DNA from 3 places in the Exiguobacterium sp. UBA7533 genome. Region 3 is predicted to be linked to each of the others. Evidence: a T-box and tRNA genes for the amino acid it is inferred to sense, from the RefSeq annotation. Region 3 holds a T-box; the other regions hold tRNA genes.
What was found. A T-box is a leader RNA that pairs with one kind of tRNA and senses whether it is charged. The one in region 3 lies ahead of argS (arginine--tRNA ligase), so its partner is inferred to be a tRNA-Arg.
Positions count from the first base shown of each region.

Region 1: it has a tRNA-Arg gene. The T-box ahead of argS (arginine--tRNA ligase) is inferred to sense a tRNA for this amino acid. The anticodon was not compared.
Region 2: it has a tRNA-Arg gene. The T-box ahead of argS (arginine--tRNA ligase) is inferred to sense a tRNA for this amino acid. The anticodon was not compared.

Region 1 covers NZ_DLMP01000001.1:381,414-384,696, reverse strand. Annotated here, with positions in the region: gene racE (glutamate racemase) at 1-128, shown strand, start outside; gene rph (ribonuclease PH) at 129-884, shown strand; gene B2U10_RS01935 (XTP/dITP diphosphatase) at 881-1,474, shown strand; gene B2U10_RS01930 (metallophosphoesterase family protein) at 1,480-1,989, shown strand; tRNA gene B2U10_RS01925 (tRNA-Arg) at 2,063-2,136, shown strand; gene B2U10_RS01920 (hypothetical protein) at 2,239-2,763, shown strand; gene B2U10_RS01915 (hypothetical protein) at 2,791-3,283, shown strand, end outside.
Region 2 covers NZ_DLMP01000001.1:630,149-633,431, forward strand. Annotated here, with positions in the region: gene B2U10_RS03155 (glutaredoxin family protein) at 1-176, opposite strand, end outside; gene B2U10_RS03160 (RNA polymerase subunit sigma-54) at 167-1,309, opposite strand; tRNA gene B2U10_RS03165 (tRNA-Arg) at 1,464-1,539, shown strand; partial or broken gene clpP (ATP-dependent Clp endopeptidase proteolytic subunit ClpP) at 1,722-2,306, shown strand; gene B2U10_RS03175 (hypothetical protein) at 2,425-2,661, opposite strand; gene whiA (DNA-binding protein WhiA) at 2,744-3,283, opposite strand, start outside.
Region 3 covers NZ_DLMP01000014.1:189,446-192,728, reverse strand. Annotated here, with positions in the region: gene argS (arginine--tRNA ligase) at 1-1,618, opposite strand, end outside; T-box leader at 1,678-1,897, opposite strand; gene B2U10_RS13935 (GGDEF domain-containing protein) at 2,027-3,283, shown strand, end outside.

The DNA of each region.
Region 1 (3,283 bases), on a different contig from region 3:
TGACACAAACACCAGAACATCGTTATTACGCGACAGGCGATATCCGCTCATTCGACCAAATTGCAACGGACTGGCTCGATCAGCCCATTCATGCGGAGCGCATCGTCCTTGGAACGGAGGAAGATTAAATGCGGACAGACCAACGAACGGCGGACGATCTCCGTCCAGTACAGTTATCAGTTGACATCAATAAACACGCGGAAGGTTCGATTTTGATTGAACTGGGTGATACGAAAGTCCTCTGCACGGCGACCGTCGAGGAAAGGGTACCACCATTTCTACGTGGAAAACGCCAAGGCTGGATCAATGCGGAATATTCGATGTTACCGCGGGCAACCGCTCAGCGGACTGCACGAGAAGCCGTTCGCGGCAAACAAACGGGACGGACGATGGAAATCCAACGTCTCATTAGCCGATCGCTTCGAGCGGTCGTCGATTTAGAAAAACTTGGTGAACGGACGATCTGGATCGATTGTGACGTCATTCAAGCTGATGGCGGAACACGAACAGCATCGATCACCGGTGGATTTTTAGCACTCGTTCGAGCTATCGATCAACTGATTCAAGCGGGAAAACTGACCGATACACCAATCAAAGAGGGCATCGCCGCCATCTCAGTTGGAATTGTCGAATCGAATGCCTTACTTGATTTATGCTACGAAGAGGATGCTGCAGCTGAAGTCGACTTCAATCTCGTCATGACCTCATCCGGTAAAATCGTCGAGATGCAAGCAACAGGAGAAGAGTCGACCTTTTCCCGTCAAGAGATGCTCGAAATGCTCGAACTTGGGGAAAAAGGTATTAAGGAACTGATTGAAGCCGGTCGCGAGGCACTCGGTGTTTCGTGGTGGTATGTAGGAGAAGAAGTGGGGGAACATAAATGAAAGTCATCGTCGCAACACATAACGCTGGTAAAGTGAAGGAACTCGAAAGCATGCTTGGGCGTCTCGGCTATACAGTCGAGTCGTTACTCGATCATTCGGATGCTAAAGAAACGGATGAGACAGGTGAAACATTCGAGGAGAATGCACTCTTAAAAGCAACAGAAGCAGCAGCCTACTTTGGTCACGCAGTACTTGCTGACGATTCAGGTCTTGAAGTCGATGCTTTAGATGGCGCTCCAGGTGTCTACTCGGCACGCTTCGCGGGTCTTGAAAAGTCGGATGCAGCGAACAACGCTCTACTACTTGAAAAGTTAGAAGGTGTTCCGGAAGAGGAGCGGACGGCACGCTTCGTTTGTGTACTCGCGCTAGCAAAACCAACAGGCGAAACATTGACGGTACGAGGAACAATGGAAGGGCGAATCGGTTTTGAAGCAACGGGATCGAACGGTTTCGGTTATGACCCATTGTTCGTCACGGCAAGTGGACAAACGGCTGCTGAGTTGACGAAAGAAGAAAAAGCGATGATCAGTCATCGTGGCAATGCATTGCGCAAGCTCGAACAGGACTTAACTACTTTCCTAGGAGTGTGATGAAAATGAGAGCGTTGATCGTTAGTGATAGCCATGGACTAGAACAAGAACTGCTTACGATATTCGAACGGCATCAGGACGTGGATTTGGCTTTTCATTGTGGAGACTCTCAATTGACACGCGACATTGAATCGTTATATCCATATCGTGTTGTACGGGGGAACTGTGATTATGGACACGATTTCCCGGAAGAAGTCACGTCGGAAATGGACGAGCATAAGGTCCTCTGTGTCCACGGACATCGTCAGGACGTCAAATATAGCCTAGATGTCTTGCAACATCATGCGAACGAAAAGCAAGCTGATATCGTTTTGTATGGTCATTCTCATGTTGCGAAGGCGGAGTATCGGGATGGTGTGTTATTCATCAATCCAGGATCGATTCGGATGCCACGCCATCGCCCAGACAAGACGTATGCGATTCTTGAAGTAGAACAAGACCGCTATTCTGTCGATTTTCTTGACATGAACGGGGATCGCGTCAATGCACTTCACCTCGACGGAACATTTTTGTAATAAAATAAATGCAATCTTTGTAATGTGATTGACACGAAAGAATTGTTCTAGTATAGTTTATTCGTGTTGACACGTCCCAATAGCTCAGCAGGATAGAGCAACGGCCTTCTAAGCCGTCGGTCGGGGGTTCGAATCCCTCTTGGGACGCTATAATTAAAATAGAGACTGCCCTTACGAGGGCGGTCTCTTTTTTTTATTTCAATTTTCGTTTATAATTAAGGTATCATGAACTCGAAAGGGATGAAAGCGATGTGGAAGAAAGTTGGTACAGTCCTGTTACTCAGTACGTTTCTTGTAGGGTGTAGTGAGATTTCAAATACAGTTGATGATGCAAAACAACAGGTCAACGATGTGAAAAATAGTGTCGATTATGCTGGAGAACTTCAAGGGATTGCGAAAGATACGGCACAAGTCACGTCAGACTTATCTTCTTCTTTGAATGAAGCGGCTGCGAAAGCACGCGAATCCACGAATCCGGAGCAAGCGCTCGACCAACAAGTCGAAAAGTTAAAGGAAAACGGAACGATTGATCAGTTCAATCAAGAGCTGGACCAAATCGACCAACGATTGGCGGGACTTGAAAATCCACCGCAAGAGTTACAAAATTTAAGTGCAAAGCTCGAGCAGTTCGTGAATCAATCAGAAGATATCACACGACTTCTTGAAACAGACGTCTCTCTCGATACATTAAATCGTCTTGGCATCGAACAAGCAGGGAAATTACAAGAGGCGATCACGAACTGGACATCATTGCTTGATCCATTCACAAACTGAACAGTGAATTAAAAGGAGTGTCGGAAAATGGGGACATCCCGCTGGATGGAACACGAATTAGAAGCGGAACGAGTGCGCATCCTCCGTTTGCCCGCATCTGAACAGGAACGGCTGGTCAAGGAATTAGAGACTGACCAATTGACAGGAGAAGACGTATTATACCGACTCTATGTCATTCAACCGCTATTACTGCATGACCGTGAACGATACGAAACTGTAGCAGAACGTTTTCTTGAAGTCGAGGGTGTGGAGCAAGTGCTCGCACTCTTTCTTTATGAACTCGGAGAACGGTATCCAATGAAGCTCGCTCTACGCTCGGCGTCACCGTATCTGCCGTATGGACTTGCGCTTCGGTTAGACGAGATCAAACAGCGGATGACGGTGCGAGAACAAAAGACGACACCGGTTCAAAAAAACAATGTTACTCAGAGTACTGTAACTTCCGGAACGGCGTTGATGCATGTGTTGCAACATGGAAGCTGGGTCGAACAAATGCGCCATTTGGCTGGTGCTGAATTCG
Region 2 (3,283 bases), on a different contig from region 3:
GGAATTTCATATAAGAACCGTAGACTGAGCGCTTCATCCTGATTGATGTTGACTTCCTCGAATGTCCATTCCGGAAACTCATCGAGTACGAAGTCGAGTAAGATGGCGGCTTCTTCACATAGCGTACATCCCGGACGTGAATAGAGTGTTAAGTGTCTGTGTCGTTTTAATCCCATTCTGATTGCGCCTTCCTTTGCTGCATCGTTTTTTTCGTTAAACCAAGTGATGCCCGGTACTTCGCAACCGTCCGTCGCGCGACTGTCAGACCGTCTGCTTGCAGACGATCCGTCAATTGCTGATCACTTAACGGACGATCGCTATGTTGAATGTATTCGGCGATCCGCCGTTTAATTAAAAAACTCGAATCTCCGGTTGTCGTCCGTGAGACGAACAAGTCTTCTAAAGCAACGAGACCATGGACCGTCTCGACATACTTCGCAGCAATCGCTCGACCAATCGTTGACGGATGATGCCCCGTCGCCTCAGCGACTTGTTTTTTCGTCAGTGGCTCAAGATGCAGTTCTCCCTTGAACCAGCGTTCTTGTCGCTCAAGCAAGACCGAGAGGATGGCATGCATCGTAACGCGACGTCGTTCGTACGCGCGCAAAAAAGGCGTTGCCTCTTTTAATCCGAGCCACTTCTGATCCATGTCGAGTGTCATCCAGTCAATCTGAAGTTTTCCATCTAACAGGTGAATCCGTGCTTCTGCCATGACCGGTCGTTCTTCTTTAGGAAGATCCGGTGTCCGGCTCAGGCGCGTCAATCGTTTTCGCAACCGTGCTCGATCCTGTTCACTGAACTGCGCGAACACTTGACTCGCCGGTTCATGTCGTAACCGATCCGTCAGTCCGATCAATTCTGCGTCGTCTAGCTCGATCGCCTGTAACCATTGGCACTCGCGCTCCGAGCGGGCAGCAATGCCGACTGGTTCACATTGTTGTAAGAGTGTCCGTGCTTCTGTAATCGTTGCGACATCGGTCGAGAAGGATGCAGCGAGCTCCTCGTCCGATGTCCGCAATAAACCGTCCGCTTCTAAATACACGATGAGTTGTTCCGCCATATATCCTATTTCCTGTCTGACTGATTCTAAACGTATTTGTGCAAGAAGCTCGTCTTCATAGGATGCCAAATGTCCTGCCATCTGCTCGGCCTCTAACGAAACCTGATTCGGGTAATGACGATGCAACCGTCGTTTCAACCGTCGCCATTCCTCCTCGAGCTCAGCTGCTGGTTGCTCAAGTACATGTAACTGATATTGTTGTGACGCCGATAACGTCATCTGTTGCGTCTGTTCCTGGCGTTGATCCATCGATTCCCCCTCCTCCACTTCTTATTATAGAAGAAACGTTTTAAAAAACGTGCTCTGAACCTTTCTCGAACCGCTCAGGAAAAGAAAAGTCATCCTTCCCTATTGCTTTTCTGAAAAAATGTCGCTATACTATTAATTGTTCAGTACATCAGATGCACCCGTAGCTCAGGGGATAGAGCACTGGTTTCCGGTACCAGGTGTCGGGAGTTCGAATCTCTCCGGGTGTACCATTTATTCAACTACAAGGCAATGCCAGCAATGGCATTGCCTTTTTTCTATATTGATATGTTTCATTTGCCCTTGTAATGGAAAAATACCTAAAAGTCGCATCGTATCTTTTGACCAATATTGACCAAAGGATTATGATAAGGATAAGTCGAATAGGAAGCTACATACCAACTATAAGGAGGCAAAGACTATGTTAATTCCAACAGTCATCGAACAAACAAACCGCGGGGAACGTGCTTACGATATCTACTCACGTTTGCTAAAAGACCGCATCATTCTTCTCGGGAGCGCGATTGACGACAACGTCGCCAACTCAGTCGTTGCCCAGCTTCTGTTCTTAGCAGCAGAAGATCCAGATAAAGAAATCTCGCTTTACATCAACAGCCCAGGTGGTTCGATCACTGCCGGTATGGCGATTTACGATACAATGAACTTCATCAAGCCACAAGTTTCAACAATTTGTATCGGTATGGCAGCATCGATGGGTGCGTTCTTGCTACAAGCAGGCGCAAAAGGAAAACGTTTCGCGTTACCAAACGCTGAAATCATGATCCACCAACCACTCGGTGGTACACAAGGTCAAGCATCGGATATCAAAATCCATGCGGAGCGTATCATCAAAATGCGTGAGCACCTCAACAAAATCATGGCTGAAAACACAGGACAACCACTTGAAGTCATCGAACGCGATACAGAGCGTGACAACTTCATGTCAGCACAAGCTGCTGCTGATTACGGTCTCATCGACCGCGTCATGGAACGTGCATAAGTCATCCAGAGTGTCTCCTTCGGGAGGCGCTTTTTTGTATCCATAGAAAATCGAAGCCTTGTCGGTTATCGTTACATACAAAAAACCTCCCGTTCCTTATAGAACGAGAGGGCGATGATCAGTCGATCAAGTCTGTGATGTCTGAAACGATATCGTGGTTTTCACGAATCAGCGAGTAGATCGCGTTCGCATGTGGCGAAAGCTCTTCTTCTGCTTGTAATTGTTTCAGGAATAAAGATGTTGCGAACGCAACGAGTGTGCTTTTCGGTACACCGATTGCTTTTGCTTTTTTTGTTAACACTTCATCAAACTTCGCATCGACTGTCAGCGAAATACGTTTCTTTTCGTTAGCCATTTCAAAAACTCCTTAATTCGAACATTTAGTTGCATCGACTATATATTATAGTAGACTATGGTTCATCCCGCAAGCGACCCTCTTATATGGCCCCTGTCATCGACTCTCCGTTTCGTACTTTTTCAGCGATTTGATCAATCTTCCGCAACCGGTGATTGATCCCTGATTTTGAGATGGAGCCGCTTTCGACCATCTCACCAAGCTCTTGTAACGTGACGTCTTGATGTGTCACGCGCAAGATCGCGATCTCTTTCAATTTATCCGGTAAGACATCGAGTCCGACCGTTCGCTCGAGGAACTTGATGTTCTCAACTTGGCGTAATGCTGCGCCAACCGTCTTGTTAAGGTTCGCCGTCTCACAGTTGACGAGACGGTTGACCGAGTTACGCATATCTTTTAAGATCCGCACGTCCTCGAACCGTAGCATCGATTGGGTCGCATCGACAAGCTTAAGGAAATCGGAAATCTTTTCGCTCTCTTTAATATAGAGAATGTGTCCCTTTTTCCGTTCGATCGCCTTCGCGTTCAAATCAAAAACGTTCGATAGACCACGGAGCGCCGCATTATGTTCTTCATATAAGCTGAAGATTTCCAAGTGGTACGACGACGTTGCGGGATTGTT
Region 3 (3,283 bases):
ACTTGACGAGTGCAAGACGCGATTGTTTTGCTGCGTCATCTTCGAGAACACGGACGTGTCCGTAGTATTTATTGAAGCTTTGTGCAAGATCTAAGACGTAACGGCTGATGATTGACGGCTCGCGACGTGTAAACGCGCGATCGATGACCGTCGAGAATTGGTTTAGCATCGAGACGACACCCCATGCATGATCATCGGCACTACCAGCGAATGGTGTGCCATCATAGCTACCTTTACGGAGCAATGAGTGCGCACGAGCATTCGTATACTGGACATACGGTCCTGTTTCACCTTCGAATTTCAACATCTGCTCAAGATCGAACTCGATATTATTCATCCGTTCATTTTTCAAATCATGGAAGATGACGGCGCCAACACCTACTTGACGAGCTGTGGCTTCGGCATTCGCTAAGTTCGGATTTTTTTCCGCGATGTTTTGCTTCGCGACGTCGATTGCTTCTTGTAGTACTTCTTCAAGTAAGACGATCCGACCTTTACGCGTCGACATTTTCTTTCCGTCTTTCATAATCAAACCGAACGGTACATGGTGCATTCCGTCGACGTTCTCAAATCCAAGTTTCTTCAGGACTGCGAACAATTGCTTGAAGTGAAGCGCTTGTTCACCGCCAACGACGTAGAATGCTTGCTCAAAGCGGTACGTTTCGAGACGATAGACAGCAGCTGCTAAGTCACGTGTCGCATAAAGCGTTGCGCCATCTTTCTTTTTAATCAAGGCAGGTGGCATACCCTCTGCTTCGAGGTCAACGACCATTGCCCCTTCTGATTCGACGAGGAGATCTTTTTCTTCGAGCAAATCGATGACGTGTTGCATCTTATCGTTGTAGAAGGCTTCTCCGTTCAAACTATCGAATTTAACACCGAGCATCTCATAAACACGGTTGAACTCGACGAGTGAGACTTCACGGAACCACGTCCAAAGCGTCGTTGCCTGCTCATCACCTTGTTCGAGTTTTTTGAACCAGAGACGTCCTTCGTCCTCAAGCGTCGGATTTGTTTCCGCTTCTTCGTGGAACCGGACGTATAATTTCAACAATTCCTTGATTGGTTCTGCACGGACCGCTTCTTCCTCACCCCACATCGTGTAAGCCACCATCAATTTCCCGAACTGTGTTCCCCAGTCCCCTAAGTGGTTGACACCGACGACGTCGTACCCTTTTTTACGTGAGATTTGGTTGAGCGCATTTCCGATTACTGTTGAACGTAAGTGACCCATCGAGAAAGGTTTCGCGATGTTTGGTGATGAAAAATCAGTGACGATCGTTTTTCCATTCGCTTCACTTGATCCGAACGCCTCTTGCTCCGTCAGGACTTGGTTGACGATTTCTTGCGAGACGACTTCCCGGTTCAAGAAGACGTTAATGTAAGGACCAACAGCTTGAACGTTCGAGAACAACGGCGCATCAATTTTTTCTGCGAGCTCCGAAGCAATCATGTTCGGTGCTTTACGGAATGCTTTCGCGAGCATGAAACATGGGAATGCCAGATCTCCATGATCTTCATGTTTCGGTTGCTCGATCAGTTGTTCGATTTGTTCAACCGATAAGGCACCTTCCATGACTTGATGTAATACTTCTGCGTATTGCGTTTTATAACTCATCTTTATTTCCTCCTGCTTCACTGATTTTTGGCAATAAAAAACGCCCCTTGCGCCACGCGCAAAGAGACGGAATGACCGCGGTACCACTCTTCTTGGTGTCATTTTTGACACCCACCTTGTTCGGGGATAACGGGGTTCCCCCGGCTACGCCTTTTCCTTCAGGAATCGGGTAGCGTCTCAGAAGTGCGCTTCACGACCGGTTCGTCCTCAGGCTTCCACCATTCCCTGATTCGCTAGTTGACGAAAATCAACCGTTACTCTCTTCATCATCGACTGTATTCGATATCTTTCACATTATACGCAATTCTTTCTTTTCTCTCAACCTTATTTTTTTGGTAAATGGCTTATCAAAATTTCCACAATTCGGGTATAGGAATAAAAGATACTTCTCAGGGGGAGGGATGTTTCATGCGCTACTACCAACAGGTAGCCCGGACGAGCTGGATCGTTTTCAGTCTCGTCGCCTTGACGTTATTATTGATTGGCATCGTTCATCCACCTACCTTCCATCCTTCCATCTCCATCGTCAATACTCTTTATTTGTTTGGGCTCGTTCTCCTGTTTCAGTTCGATAATGTCCGTCGTGGTGGCATTTATTATACATTCCAAGAAGGAATCATCTTATTTTTATTCCTCAATTACGGTTTGACGTACGCTTTGATTTTAAGCCAAGTCGGTATTCTCGTCTTTCAATTCATGTCTCACCGAAAAGCGATTCGCTGGAAACGTTTCGCCTATCTCTACCCGATCAACGCCTTGTTTGATTTAGTCTACATCTCGCTTCCGGTATTTGCGTATGAAGCGCTCGGTGGACCGATCGGCTCAAACTTTACGTATACGAAAGCCCTGCTTCCCTTCATCGGCTTTTTGATCACTGTCTTCCTTGTCTCTTACTTCCAATGTCTGTTCGTCAATCGCTTCCTCTACTTGAAATACGATTGGCGACGTCTCGTGAAGCTTCAGTCCCTCGTTTATGGAATCAGCATGTTAAGTGCTCTACTTGGAATCTGGTTCTACGATGAAAGTCCGCTCGTCGCGGCTACAGTATCCGCCTTGATTCTCTTCTTGTTCAAACGTCTGTTGCAAGAACGTGGTGACTCCCTTGAAGCAAACGATAATGCCAAACGATTTGATGATGCGAAGGAACACTTGTTGATTTCCCGCTTCGAGCGCGAGACGATCGATTCGTTACTCCTCGATTTACCACATCTGTTGCCGTTTTCTGAAGGTTGGATCTCAATTCAACAACAGCGGAAACAAGTCATCTATAACATTCGGACGAAACAACCAATCGACGTGTTACCACTGTTTCATTCCTTGTCAGCTGACGATTTGCATACCCCAATCATCTATGGTCTGCGTTGCGACTGGGGAAACGATATTCAAATCGGATTGCCTGTCGATCGTCACTCGATGCTAGCGATTCCTTCGATTACGAGCGGAGAGGTCGATGTTTCGATCATCCTGTTCCATCAAGTCGCAGACGCCTATGATGTGACAAATGCTGACGAATTATCTCGTTTGCTTCGTACCTTTTGTCGCGTCTTAGAACGCTCACGTGAAACGGTCCAACTCTATACGGAAAGTCGGACCGATGCTTTGACCGAATTACCGAATAGCCGTGCTTTTTATGAACACGGTCGGCAGGAATTTGCCGCTGACTCC